Regions from separate parts of the Xenorhabdus sp. Sc-CR9 genome, predicted to be linked through region 1. Evidence: predicted binding sites of a transcription regulator. Region 1 holds the regulator's gene; each other region holds the start of a gene.

Region 1 (5,059 bases):
AGTGTGCCGGTTTTCGGATCAAGCAAACGACCTGTACGAGAACGACCACCTTCGACAAAATATTCAACCGAATAACCACGGACAAACAGCTCACCGAGATATTCACGGAATATCGTTGAATAGAGTTTATTGCCTTTAAATGTCCGGCGGATAAAGAACGCACCAAGACGACGGAATACCGGGCCGGCAGGCCAGAAATTCAGGTTAATTCCCGCTGCGATGTGTGGTGGAACCAATCCTTGGTGATAAATCACATACGAAAGCAATAAGTAGTCCATATGACTGCGATGGCATGGAACATAAACCAGTTCATGACCATCCTGCGCCAACTGACGAATTCGTTCAGCATTATGAACATTAATGCCCTGATATAAACGGTTCCATGTCCAACTCAAAACACGGTCGGTCAGACGAACTGTTTCATAGGAGAAGTTCGCGGCAATTTCTTCCAACATGTTGATGGCGTTTTGCTTCGCCTTTTCGGGAGAAATTTTCTTGCTGCGTGTTTCATCAGCAATGGCTTTTTCTATTGCCTTTGATGTGAGTAATTTGTTGAACAGTTCCTGTCTGGCAGGCAGACGAGGGCCAACAGCCGCAAGACGCTGACGGGAATAATGTATCCGGGCAACACGGGCGAGTTTATTAGCAATGATATCATCTGTACCATGCTCATCTGCCATCTTACGCAGAGAAACAGGCGTGGAGAAACGCACAAAACTATCTCGTCCCAGCCACAGGATCGCAAAAAACTTTTGCACACCATTTAGCAGACGTAATTGCGGTGCTGTATTAGCTTCTTGCCCTTCACGCCCCGGAGAGCGGCCGAACATTACGGAAACTGGCACCATCTGGATATTCAAATCAGAATTATTGTGATGCAAGTCCAGATAGGAATGAAAAATCTTCACAGATTCATGCTTTGGTGCATAACAACTGAACACACGTGGGCCGTTATCGATAAACACACAACTAGGAAGCTGCGCATCACCAATTTCCAAAGGATTCAACGGATCCGGCAGATCTTGTGCCAGACATTGTTGACGCAAGGTCAATAAGTCTGTTTTTGAGTGGTACGGGAGTACGTACAAAATAGGCCGTGTCGTATCAAGACGCAGCTCTGCAATGGGATCTGTAGGGATAAGTTTACTTTTTACTAATAATTTTAATGGTAAATTCAATAACTTATAATATATTTTACGCCAACCTGACATAACGACTTTAAGCCTCTTGTTAGCAATGCCTCGCAAGGATACCAGAAACAGATTTTGAGATCTGTGGAAATAAGACAATAATAGAGACTAAAAATTATATAACCATACAAATACCAAGTGATTGAGTATAATTCTATGGCAAATCAATCAACAAGTTTGACCCGCATCATTAAAGCGGCAGGGTATTCGGCGAAAGGAATCAAAACGGCATGGCAAAATGAAGCGGCATTTCGACAGGAGGCAATTGCTGCCATATTTGCAATTATCATTGCATTTTCTTTGGACCTCAGCATAGTCGAAAGAATCCTGCTTATCAGCGCTGTTATGCTGGTTGTGATTGTCGAAATTCTCAATAGTGCAATAGAAGCTGTAGTGGATCGTATCGGTAGTGAATACCATGAGTTATCAGGTCGTGCGAAAGATATGGGTTCAGCGGCTGTATTGCTTACCATACTTCTGGCCTTGTTTATCTGGGGAATAATCCTTTGGTCGCATTTTATGTGCTGATTCGACGTGTTTTTCATTAAAATACGTTATTTAGCTGCTTTTACGTGCTGACAGGTTCCCAATTCGAATTTACCTGTATATACTCACAGCTGGACTGTATAAACAAACAGGGGGCGAAATGAAAGCATTAACTGCCAGACAGCAACAAGTCTATAACTTAGTGCGTGACCATATTTCGCAAACGGGTATGCCACCGACACGTGCTGAAATTGCAGCGCGTCTTGGTTTTCGTTCACCTAACGCGGCGGAAGAGCATTTAAAAGCGCTGGCGCGTAAAGGGGTGATAGAGATTATTTCTGGTGCATCCAGAGGTATCCGTTTGCTTCTCGAAGAACCGGGTGACGGAATGAGATTACCGTTGATCGGTCGTGTTGCTGCTGGCGAGCCACTGCTAGCTCAGGAACATATCGAAAGTCACTATAAGGTTGATCCTGAATTATTTAAACCAAGTGCTGATTTTCTATTGCGTGTCAGTGGAATGTCTATGAAAGACATCGGTATTATGGACGGAGATTTACTTGCTGTGCATAAAACACAGGATGTTCATAATGGACAAGTCATTGTGGCGCGTATTGAAGATGAAGTCACAGTGAAGCGTTTCAGACAAACAGGAAACAAAATTGAACTGATCGCTGAAAATCCAGAATTTTCACCGATTGTAGTTGATTTGAGCGAACAGAGTTTCACTATTGAAGGATTGGCAGTAGGCGTTATTCGTAACGGAGACTGGTTCTGATTGTAAAAACGGATAATTACACTTTGCCATTCCGGGGCGGTCATTTTTCCAGTACCCGTTATATTTGAATTCAGCGGGAACTTGAGAATACATGAAAATATCAGCTATGACCGCCTCACCGCCCAAGCAGGTTCTTATCTTTATTTCTTTTTCTTCTCTTCAACAGCATGATTGTGCTGACATGTATCGCGTTCCGTACAGGAATCTATTTCATGGCAGGAAGCGCATAATCCGTGGACTTCTATCACACTATTTCTCAAATGGAACCCTGTACCTTGCGCTAACTGCTGAATTGCGGATTCAATATCTTTCGCATCCTTTTCAGTTACGGAGCCGCAATATTCACAGATAAACATAGCTGAAGTATGGCTGGGTTCTTCAAAGTGATGGCAAAGAACATAGCTGTTTGTAGATTCTATTTTGTGAATAAAACCTTGCTCCAGCAAAAATTCTAACCCACGGTAAACCGTTGGCGGCTTAGCCTGAGGTTCGACTTCGCGTAATAAATCCAGCAAATCATAAGCGCTTATTGCACTGGGTTGCTCCGTAATTAATCGAAGAATTTCAAGGCGTTGGGGTGTTAAGCGAACCCCTCTTGAAAGACAGATTGTTTCAGCTTGTGCCAGTAATTTTTGTTGATTGATAATTTCCATTACACCTCTCACACCTACACGATGCTAATAGCTTTGATGTTAACACGTTTTAGGCTTAAGAGTGGAATTCACGCGATACCTCACTGTCTTTGGGTTATAAATATAAGTATCAAAAGATGTCGATTATCTTGCTACTGTGTGACTCGTTATTTACTGATACATACCAATTAAAGATAAAAATAATAAATTTCTTTATCTTAAAAGAAAAAAACCAATATATAATAATATCAGGCAGAATAAATTTTTTCACAATCATAGAGTTAGGATATAAATAACTTTAAAGAAGATGAGTCATGTTAAATAATCTATCTTCTAGGAATAATTTATCTTTTTGCTGTTTCTGACTGTAATAATCGGATAGAATGTAGACTATTCGCAATTAAAGCAGTCAGAATAATACCACCACCTATAAGTGTATAATTATTTGGGCTGTCTCCAAAAACAAGCCATATCCAAATTGGGCCAAATACTGCTTCTAGAAGAAGGAAAAAACCCAGGTGAGAAGAAGGTATTAGTTTTGAAGATTTAGCAATTAAAGTTAGAGCTAAGAATACAATGACAGAACCTTCTATTAAGATTAGAAAAAAATTGAACAATGAAATATCAAGATTGATATCAAAGTAAGAATATAACAGTATAAAAGAAAATATTGCGCCAATGGAAGGTGTTAAAGATAAATCTTGCTTACTAATTCGTCCAGTAACGAAAGCAGCTGCCATAGATATTGCTGTTAATAAAGCGGTAATATCACCGAATGATACTGAAAGATTAGCGTTAGAGCCATACATTACAACAATTACTCCAGCTATTGAAATAATGAACGCTACTATTGTCATACGGCTGACAATTTCTTTAATGACAAACCATGAAAGTATCGCAGCCCAAAGTGGAGCGGTGCTGATTATAAACAGCATATTTGCGATAGATGTTGTCATTGCTGAAACCGGGAATAATATTGCCGATAAACCATAAAAAAAGGAGGCCAGAAAAAAATATTTACTGTATGTTTGATTTTTTTTAATTTTATTTTTTCTTCTGAATAAAGAAAAAAATATAATGATTATCATTGGAAGTGACATGGAAAAAGAACGCCAGAATGCAATTTGTTCTGGGGTAAAATTTATGGCTCGTATGAATACGGTATCGAAACTGAGAATGGTTCCGCCTAAAAGAGCGAATAGATAGCCTACTTTGGCTGGATGATTTACATTGTTCATAATAACTCTTTGATATAATCAATTAATTTAAAATTACAATTTACTGCTGTTGAATTTATTGCTCCGCTCTTATAGCAACTAAATCTGTAAATCATTGTTCCTATTTTTTTCATGGTTATAACGGATTTTTTATTGCAAGGTAATTTATCTAAATAAAAATCAGACTGTAAAACAACAAATGGAGTTTTAGATTGTAAAGGTGTAATACATTTAAATCCTATTTTCTCTAATTCATTTGCTTCTTTATCTGTTAAATCAAAATAAGCAACATTAAAAAAATCAGGGCGTTCTATGCATCTATTCAAAGCATCGTTATATGATCTGAGATTAACAGTGCCGGATTCAGATATTTTGGCAATGTTAGATATTTCAGGATAATGATCTTTATTTTGAATGCAGAGAACGCCTATTCCTGACTGAATAGCCAGATGTTTATGTAATGGAAAAAATACTATTTTAGAGGAAATAGCTGCTTTGTGATGCCATATAGTACCTATTGACTGGGCAGCGTCTAAAACGAAGTCAGCATTTTTTAGTGAACAAATTATCCCTGTCTGAGGGTCAATATGGGTTAATAGAGGTATGGAATTTGGAAAAGATCCAGTAGTGATATTATTATATGGCATATAGCAACCTTCTCTAATGGATATAGAAACCGAATGCATGTTTAATCCATAGATGACATTCAATAAACAGTGAGTGCTATTATTCAGCAAAAATATTTCTTCATGTTCT
Region 2 (5,059 bases), on a different contig from region 1:
AGAATCCGCACGCCATACCATACCACCAAGGCGAGTATAAACATCCAGATTGTCCATCACTGGATAGCTTAGTTTAGTGGTCAATTGAATGCCTTGAGCACGGAAAGCACCGTTATTAACGCTGCCTTTATAAGCCATGCGACCTAACCAGTCATAACCCAGTTCAAAGCCCAGATATGGGTTTGCCTGATAACCGACATAGGCACCTGCACCTAACTGACTTTTGTGAGTAGAGCCGTTACCAATGCGGGTATCATAACCATGACCGTAGAAGTTTACGTCATGGTATTGAGACCAACCCAGCTTAGCACCGGTATACCAAGTATTATCCTTTGGAGCTGCTTGAGCAGCAGTTGCGAAAGCTGCCACTGCCACTGCTACTGCGATAGCTGTCTTCTTCATTTTACGCCTCGTTATCATCCAAATAGGCAATTGGCCTTGAAAGCCTTATTATTAGCCATTGGTTAAAATGTTTTGTTAGGTAACTATACTTATCTCAGGAGATGCGTCCTTAAATATAAGGGCGGTAAGTACAATTCCCTAAACTTTGTAAAGTCTACAACGAACTTAAAAAGTTACAAGTACACTGTGATTCATTGCACAGAATTTTCAATTATAGACTGACATAACGTGAATATTTTTGACGAATATTTACAGTTAAATTCATATTAATATGTTGATTTTCACTATAAATAAGAATAACTATCAATTGGTAGCTTATTTTTTATAAAAAATATTGGGATAAATCCTAATTTTCGTCAATGATAGTAATTTGTGTGTATTTGTAATTTACACGGCTGTGATATAAATTGATGTGCCTGATTTTGGGGACGCATAATGAGGCCGAGAGCCATGCCTTTTTGCGCAGCCAATTGTAATTTATTAACTTCATATTCAGACAATTCAGGTAACCAACCCAATACCACACTATAGTTTCCACTTGCCAACGCTTTTTCCATGGCATCGATTGACGCAATGGGATGGATTTGATTTAGCTGGACGACCTTATTTATAGGAAGGCCGGAACTTATTAACCATTGACGGCTTAATCTCTTATCGGGTGTTACCCAAAGTAACCACCTGTCTTCATTTCCGGATCGATGTAATAAAGGAAGAAGGATGTGATTAATGGCAGACTGGTGTTCATTGTATATCAGCTCACTGACCAGACCTTTCACAGTCAGTGAAGAGCTGTGAGAAGGTTTAACAAAAGACAGTTTTTTCACAGTCATTCCAACCATTGCTTTATCTGTTTTATGCTTTTTTACTGTTGTGGTAGCCACTGCTGTTTTCTGCTTAGTGAAATATTCCCACTCTGATTGAGTGCTCATAATATTCCTCACTATGATGAACTGTATATTTATACAGTATAACGCTATTTGATTAAAAGCAAGCCTATTTTTTTCAAAGCGCTTCGCAAAAATTCACAGAAATTAAGATTTTTCCTACTTAACGATTGGCAGTTGGAAATAGTTTGCGTATGGTTTTAATTAATTGTTCTTGTTATCTATTTTATTAATAGAAGGCATGATTAAACATTACATTGGAATGTGATTCATGGAGTGATAAAAATGCTTTTATCTGGAGCTCGTTTTGCTCAATTGCAACATGGTGTATCTTCACTGGGAAAAATTAAGAAAAAATCTCAATTTGGTGGCATCGGGCTGCTGATTAATGGTGTTTTATTTGCCATTAGTTCCGATGGGGAACTTTATTTACGAGGGAATAGTCACGCTGAGGTATTATTTAGAGCGAGAGGGATGGAAAAATTTATTTATTCAAAAAGAGGGATACCTGTTGCTTTGCGTTATTACCGTGTTAATGAATCACTTTGGCAAGATCAAAAACAATTGTTTGAATATGTGAATCTGGCTTATATCTATACTAGAGAAGAAATTATTGATAGACAGAAAATGCCGCTCAGACTAAAAGATCTTCCTAATTTAGGGATAGTATTAGAGAGACAATTATGGAAAGTTGGTATTTCTAAAGTAGAAGAATTACGGATGTTAGGAGCAAAAGCAACTTATCTAAAATTACAGCAGCACAGGAAAAAAACAAATGTCAGTTTACTGCTTGCTTTAGCAGGTGCAATAGAAGGATGTCATGTCGCAGTATTACCAGAGCAATTACGTGATGAATTAATCAGTTGGCATAGTGAATTAATTCACCAGAATTCAGATTACCGCTCGTAATGAGTGATATTTGATGAATAGGGGCATTGGCCCCTATTGCTTGTAAATTTAGCATTCGTATTTAATGAAAATGTTAATAACTTTGTCGTGTATTTCTTCTGATTTTAGAATAGATAATCGTTCTCTGATTCAGGTTTTTTAATCGTGCCAGAGTGTTTTACATGTAACCAATATCAAAAATGCATACTTGTATTGTTAATGTTTATAACCATTTATCTATTTTGTTTTGAATAACAAGGTAATATTTATTTATATCATTATTAGACAATGGATTTGTGATGAAATTCCAAGTTACAGTATGACCAATCAAGCTGTAACTTGAAATATGATAGGTATAGTTTTTTAGTATGGTTCTTGTTCACTAACTTGTTTTATCAAACTCACTAATTCAGGTAAAAGCTCAATCAGTAATCTTACTTGCTGTAACACAAGCTGAGCTTTGCCATTGCTATCAGAAGGGATGAAATTGATCCTTTCAATTAATTGGTTTGCAATGGATTGCACAGAGTTATCATCATTCAGGTTTTGTTTTAATATAGATTCAACATGGGAGATTGCATCGTTGAGAATATCCAAAATTGCAGGATCATTGAGTTTGTCACGATGGGCACCTAATGCAGAAATATAACTCAGCATTGTATGGTTAAGGCATAGCAAACGAAATTCAACCTCTTGAGAAATACGATAGCTTTTTGGCTCCGACGCCATATTTGAGATTACTGATGCTAATTCAGCATCACAATTATGAGCAACACGGCGAGCAATGCGATAATCCAGACTGTTACTTTTACCTTGATGATATTGTATCAAAATTGCATTGAGATAACGGCAATTAGCGCTTACGGTTCGGTTTATCACTTGTGGCAATTGACGGAACTTCCAATCCGGCCAGATGAAACTGACTGCAAGCAGAGCGATACCGCAACCTATCAATGTGTCGATAATTCTTGGTAATGCAACTTCAAAACCTTCACCTAATAAATTAAAACTGAGTAACACTAATAGTGTGATGAATAGTGTTGCATGAGTATATTGGCTGTTGCGAAAAGCAAAGAATAGTACACCTGAAATAACAATCAACACTAATTGCCCTTCGATAGAAGGCACAAAATAAAGGATTGGCAGGCCAAGTAAAATACCTGCCAATGTGCCAGTAACCCGCAGTGCCAGACGACGGCGAGTAGCACTATAGTTGGGCTGGCAGACGAACAAACTTGTTAGTAAAATCCAATAGCCTCTTTGTAAATCAAATAGTTGAATTATGGCATAGCCAGTACATAGAAGAGCAGACATCCGAATAGCATGGCGGAATAGGGCAGACTTTGGCGTCAAATTACTGCTGATCTTAAACCATGCATCCCGCCAACCAGTTAAGGTTTCGTCAGATAAATTCGTTTCTTCTTGTTGTTTGTCGTTTTGAGAAGCGTTTTGGGAAAGAATATGCTGGTCAGAACGAAGTCCTGCCAATTGAGCGTCAATCGCCCGTAAATTTTTCAGTAGATTGTCAAATGCTACAATTTTGGTATCAGCACATTGCTGATTTTTCAAACTCTCTAGGGAACTTTCAAGATAGTTGAACGCATTTTCAAAACGCGGATTATGTTGATATCGCTTATGCAGAATAATCGATTGTGAAACCTGCTCACTCGCTTTAGCCTGCATAGAAAGCAACCGTTGAATACGAAACATAATGTCGCTGTGACGAAAAATTTCCTTTAGTTTTTGATACTGTACATGAGATGAACTGGCGCGCTCATGAATATCTTGAGCAACAAAATAATAATGCAACGTATGACGTGTGCCTTTTTGTCCCCGATCTCCTTTCAAACGACTTAATAAAGAGAGTTTGGCCTGATTGAGTGTTGTTACCAACACACTGTTTGATATGGCAACATCAAACATAGATTGTTTGTATTCTTCGGTTTCAGTATCGGGATCAAACAGGGCGGCTTTGGCGTAAAGGTAAGATGAAAGTTGTTGATAACAGCGAGCCAGATTTTCCTGCAAAGGACGTATCGGAAATATCAGATGACCTGTTAATGTCAGCAAATTATACCAGATTGCGCCGATGAGCAGTAATACTGGCTGCTGATACCAGATAGGAAATATTGACGAGCCAAGCATGGTATAAATGGCAATCAGCAAAGCACCAAATGCGATCGTGGCATAACGTTGCCCTAATGCACCAAGCAAGATAAAGCCACAAGTGGAGATAGCCAATCCAAAAATGAAAAACCACGGATAAGGGAATAATAGTGTAATAGAAGCGGAAGCAACAAAGAAAGAAATTAAGATAATGATAAGGTTATGCAGGCGACCAACCAAGCGATCGTCTAAATCGGTTAATGCTGCTGCCACAACGCCCAGTAGTAACGGAATAGTTATTTTAAGTTCTTCCCCTAGTAACCAGGGAATAAGGGTGGTTCCTGTCAGTGCAAGGAATATACGGATATAATAGAGGACGTGACTGTTATACAGAAAATGGCGGGAGCTGGATAAAACTGTTAGCACAAAATCCCCCTAACAACATTTATGTGATGAAGTAGTTCAACAATTTTCAGGTACGGTACCCACGACAATGGAACTAAAATCAACGCAAATCGGCCAACGCCTCGCTCAGCACCCTTATAATCGAGTGCGTCTACTTAATGCTGGCATTGAAGTCAGCGGTGATAAACACCAGTACCTTATTCCGTTTAATCAACTAATTGGTATTCAGTGTAAGCGAGGGATTGTCTGGGGGGAACTGGAATTTGAATTACCTGAAGGAAAAGTGGTTCGTCTGCATGGTACGGAGTGGCAGAAAACACAGAGTTTTTACCATTATTTGCTCAAAGAATGGCAAAAATGGAGCCTTGATATGA
Region 3 (5,059 bases), on a different contig from region 1:
AAGGAAGCCGGAAAACAGTGTGACGCCCATTCCGTAGCTGCCAAAGTGCAGTTCTCCCAGATAGGAAAAACCAAAATAAACGGCAACAACGGCAATGGAAACCGCAGCAAAAAACTCCAATACAGCTGAAGATAAGAATGCCATGCGCAGCACTTCCATTGTTCTGCGGCGGAAATTTTCTGTTGATTGAGTAATCTGCTTAACTTCAGCTTCTCCCCGGTGGAATAAGCGTAAAGTTTCCAGACCCCGTAAACGATCGAGGAAGTTGCCGCTTAAACGGCTGAGTGCAACAAAATTTCGTTGGTTAGCATCTGCTGCACCTAATCCTACCAGAGCCATAAATAGGGGAATCAATGGTGCGGTCACAAGCAAAATCAACCCAGCTGCCCAATTAACCGGAAACACGGTAATCAGAATTAACATTGGGATCATGGCGGCCAGAGTCATTTGGGGCAGGTAGCGAGAATAGAAATCCTGCATATCTTCGATTTGTTCCAGAATAATGGTCGCCCAACTGCCGGCTGGTTTCCCCTTAACCCATACTGGTCCCAACTTTTCCAATTTATCTAAAACCATACTGCGAATTTGCTGGCGTACAACTTTGCCACAGATAAAACCCACACGTTCCCGGACGGCATTGATGATTGCACGAAATATAAAGGCAGCTACCAGCATCAGAAACTGATTGATGAGGTTTTCACGGGGAACATTATCCATAATCAGGGCTTGAAGGATTGAGGCTAAAAGCCAGGCTTGAGAAATGATCAGTAATCCACCGATCAGCCCTAGTATCATGGATAGACGAAGCCACCGTCGGGCTGGGGCACTTTGTTGTCTCAGCCATCGAACAAGTTCAGATTGTCTTGTTTTGTCCATAAGAAAAATTTCTGATTAGCAGGTGATGATACGAAATATCAAAACAAACCTTATGTTACTTATTTAAAAGCGCTATTGAAATAGCGCTTTTAAGGAGGATGGATTACTTGGTTGCCAAACCATCAAGAAAACGTTCAGCATCCAGCGCAGCCATACAGCCTGTACCGGCGGAAGTGATTGCTTGACGATATATATGATCCATCACATCTCCGGCGGCAAAAATGCCCGGAATGGAGGTTTGGGTAGCATTACCGTGCAATCCAGACTGGACTTTGATATATCCATTTTCCAGTTCAAGCTGCCCGTCAAAGATACCTGTATTTGGGCTATGACCGATGGCGATGAAAACACCAGCGACATCCAGTTCTTCGGTATTGCTGCTTTTCGTATCGCGAAGGCGGACCCCCGTAACCCCCATATCGTCACCCTGAACTTCATCCAAAGTTCGATCGATATGCAGAATGATATTACCGCTTTTCACTTTTTCCATCATACGGTCTATCAAGATTTTTTCTGAACGGAAAGTATCACGGCGGTGAATCAAGTGGACTTCAGAGGCAATGTTTGCCAAATAAAGTGCTTCTTCAACAGCCGTATTACCACCACCAACGACGGCAACTTTCTGTTTGCGATAGAAAAAACCATCACATGTTGCACAAGCGGATACACCCCGGCCTTTGAAAGCTTCTTCGGAAGGCAATCCTAGATAACGGGCAGAAGCACCTGTCGCTATGATCAACGCATCACAAGTATATTCCTGATCATCCCCATATAAACGGAGTGGTTTGTTTGAGAAATCAACTTTCTTAATATGGTCAGAAATCATCTCAGTTTGAAATTTCTCAGCATGCTGGAACATACGCTCCATCAAGTCTGGACCAGTAAGCCCTTCAGGATCACCGGGCCAGTTTTCAACCTCAGTCGTGGTGGTCAATTGGCCGCCTTTTTCAATCCCAGTAATGAGAACCGGATTTAGATTAGCGCGGGCTGCATAAACGGCAGCGGTATAACCAGCAGGACCTGAGCCAAGAATGATGAGTTTACTGTGTTTGGCTGTGCTCATGAATACCTCATTTCCATTATCTCATATTGCGAATTTAGGGATTGTAGGAGAAATAATAAGTTAAAAAAAGCGATTATCAGATAAAATATTCATGTTATTAACGATTTTACCGATAGATAGTAACTATGATGTGATCGAAATGTAAGGGGGAATTGTTTAACCTTCTGAATCGAACATCATTTATACATTTAAGATATGAAACCAGTTATTTGAACGTCTTACTGAAAATTTGTTTGGTATGTTGTTCTGGTTTTCGCTCATTTACTTTGACAATCGGCTGTGCATTTGCGAAAACATCTGTGTAAGAGATAATTATCTACCTCGCTAATCAATTGTTTCTATAGAATAGACAAATTGAGGTGGATAATTTTCTCATAGAATATTAAAAATTGCCGTTAAGCTACTTTCTGAAAGACATTGTGTTTTGGGAGATAATATACTGGAAAATGGTGTTCTGGTTAATCGAACGCTGGAAAACCACATACTGGGAAATTGTAGTAGGCCTCAAAACTTGGTTACAGATTGGGCTTTACCTTTGAAGACATCTTTTCCAGCTCAGTTGCTTCAAAGAGATAGGGAAAAGTTATGGGTGTAGGAATATAGAGAGAGAGCAATAAGATGATTGATAATAAGAAGCGTCCAGGAAAAGATCTTGATCGTATAGATCGCAATATCCTTAATGAGTTGCAAAAAGACGGTCGTATTTCTAACGTGGAGTTATCCAAACGTGTTGGTCTGTCACCGACACCTTGTCTGGAACGTGTACGTCGTTTGGAGCGCCAGGGCTTTATCTCTGGTTATACAGCTTTGCTGAATCCTCACTATCTGGATGCATCGTTGCTGGTATTCGTTGAAATTACGCTGAACCGTGGAGCAACAGATGTGTTTGAACAATTCAATACGGCTGTCCAGAAATTAGAAGAAATCCAAGAATGTCATTTGGTCTCTGGTGATTTTGACTACTTGCTGAAAACGCGCGTACCAGATATGTCCGCATATCGTAAATTACTCGGTGAAACCCTGTTGCGTCTTCCGGGGGTTAACGATACGCGTACTTATGTCGTTATGGAAGAAGTGAAACAGAGTAATCGCCTAGTGATTAAGACTCGTTAAGCTTTTGTCTAAAATGTACAGATGCAAAACAGGAAAAACTTAGGTACACTCCTGTTTATGCATACAGTTTCAACGCTGAGCTATCCTCAGCGTTGTTCCGTTTAATCAACAGGAAAACCTGGAGAGTCTTTCTTGAACCAGGAATATACAGAAGACAAACGTGTTAAGTTAAAGAAAATAAGCAGTGGCCGCCGGCTTCTGGAAGCCGTTCTGTTGGTAATTGCTATTTGTGCTGTGTACTTGATGATAACGCTCATTAGCTTTCACCCATCCGATCCAAGCTGGTCACAAACTTCATGGCATGAACCCATCCACAATTGGGGTGGAAGCGTAGGTGCCTGGTTGTCAGACACGCTGTTCTCGGCATTTGGTATTCTTGCCTATGCAGTCCCGCCGTTAATGTTTTTAGGTTGTTGGAATGCTTTCCGTCAGAAAGATAGGCAAGAGTACGTTGATTTTTTTACCCTCGCATTACGTGTTATCGGCGCTTTAGCCTTGGTACTGACTTCATGTGGCTTGGCAGCACTCAATATTGATGATTTGGATGATTTTGCTGCCGGTGGTGTTGTGGGTAATTTATTCAGTAATGCGATTCTGCCTTGGTTCAATATACTTAGTGCAACATTAGCCCTGCTTGGTATTTGGGCGGTTGGTTTTATTTTGTTTACGGGTTGGTCATGGCTCACCATTGCAGAAAAGATTGGTGCAATCATTCTGGATTCTATAAGTTTTATGGTAAACCGCAGTCGTAATGCATCAGAATATGACCGTAATGAGTTGGAAGATGAATATTCAACCAGTGAGCATCAACGAGCCGAACATATTGACCAAAATGAACTGGCTGAGACAACGATTGAAACAGAAGCGGTAAGCGCAGACGAAGATGATGTGTTGTTGACTGCTCCAACAGTAATTGAATTAGCAAATACAGATTCAGCATTACCTACTGCTTCAACTTCCTCTAAAACAGAATTTATTGAGAAAACACAGGAAAAGAGTTCTCCTGAGCATATCTCCGTACAGACAGTACCAACACAAACTGTGTTACCAGAAATGCCTGAGCAATCATTCAGCAGTAGCAGTGATGAACACATACCGCAATCAGTAATACAACCAGGGGCAACTTCGTCAGAACCTGTACAAACTGAAATAACGCATAATGCAAAAGATGAGCAAGAGGAAGAGTCTGTTCGTTATTTATTTGAATTACCAAACGATTATCAATCAAATTCAGAACCAGACAATCTTTCGTCAGTTATTGCTGATACTGACAGTACCAACCTGAAAAATACGGTTGCGGATATTGCCGGCATTTCTGCTATAACGAAAAATCCTCAGATTAAACAGGGTATTGGCCCTGAAATGCCACGCCCTAATCCTGTCAGGATACCTACACGTCGTGAATTGTATGGTATTAAAGTGCCTTCTCATCGTTTGGCGGAACATCTGCAACGGGAAGAAAAAGAAAAGCAGAATGAACTGATCGCAGAAACTCATGAACAAGACATGGATGAGCAACAGCAAAATATGTTGCGTCAGCAATTTCTTGAACAACAACGTGAACGTTATGGCAATAATTTTGAGACAGAAAGTAGAGAAGCACGCGAGGAAGCTGTATCTTTATATCGGCAACCAACAGTAACTGTATTTACAGAACAGAATAATCTGGAAAATAGTGTAGATGAACAGGAAGCGCAGCAGGAAGAAGCGCTGCGAATGGCATTTGAGCAACAGCAGAGTGAGCGTTATCAAATGAACCAACCTGTTATTTCAACACACATTTCAGAACAAGATGAAGGAGCTGAGTTAAATTATTCTCCTCAGGTTGATGATCTTGATAAATCTGAATCAACTGAGCCTGCATTCAGAGTACCAGAGCCATTGATTCAACAAGAGACTCAGGAGAAAAAAATAGTTCCTGCCCCTGCTTCCCATGAATCGGGAATTCAGCATACTCTTGCGCAGCAACCGCAGCAACCGCAGCAACCGCAGCAACCGCAGCAACCG

The links. Region 1 encodes LexA, which represses DNA repair genes until DNA is damaged. Its sites were predicted from a motif close to TNCTGTATGTACATACAGNA; they were not measured.
Region 2: the regulator LexA is predicted to act here: its motif matches at 1,351-1,370, upstream of sulA (SOS-induced cell division inhibitor SulA).
Region 3: the regulator LexA is predicted to act here: its motif matches at 3,102-3,121, upstream of AACQ81_RS08505 (DNA translocase FtsK 4TM domain-containing protein).

What each region holds. Positions count from the first base shown of each region.
Region 1 is NZ_CAWQTY010000195.1:3,931-8,989, reverse strand. Features, by position in the region: gene plsB (glycerol-3-phosphate 1-O-acyltransferase PlsB) at 1-1,211, opposite strand, end outside; gene AACQ81_RS14310 (diacylglycerol kinase) at 1,347-1,718, shown strand; gene lexA (transcriptional repressor LexA) at 1,837-2,454, shown strand; gene zur (zinc uptake transcriptional repressor Zur) at 2,595-3,107, opposite strand; gene AACQ81_RS14295 (DMT family transporter) at 3,431-4,324, opposite strand; gene AACQ81_RS14290 (DUF6024 family protein) at 4,321-5,059, opposite strand, start outside.
Region 2 is NZ_CAWQTY010000167.1:9,299-14,357, reverse strand. Features, by position in the region: gene ompA (porin OmpA) at 1-402, opposite strand, end outside; gene sulA (SOS-induced cell division inhibitor SulA) at 759-1,331, opposite strand; gene AACQ81_RS08255 (TfoX/Sxy family DNA transformation protein) at 1,572-2,195, shown strand; gene yccS (YccS family putative transporter) at 2,538-4,706, opposite strand; gene helD (DNA helicase IV) at 4,774-5,059, shown strand, end outside.
Region 3 is NZ_CAWQTY010000167.1:79,125-84,183, reverse strand. Features, by position in the region: gene cydD (heme ABC transporter permease/ATP-binding protein CydD) at 1-876, opposite strand, end outside; gene trxB (thioredoxin-disulfide reductase) at 980-1,939, opposite strand; gene lrp (leucine-responsive transcriptional regulator Lrp) at 2,558-3,052, shown strand; gene AACQ81_RS08505 (DNA translocase FtsK 4TM domain-containing protein) at 3,185-5,059, shown strand, end outside.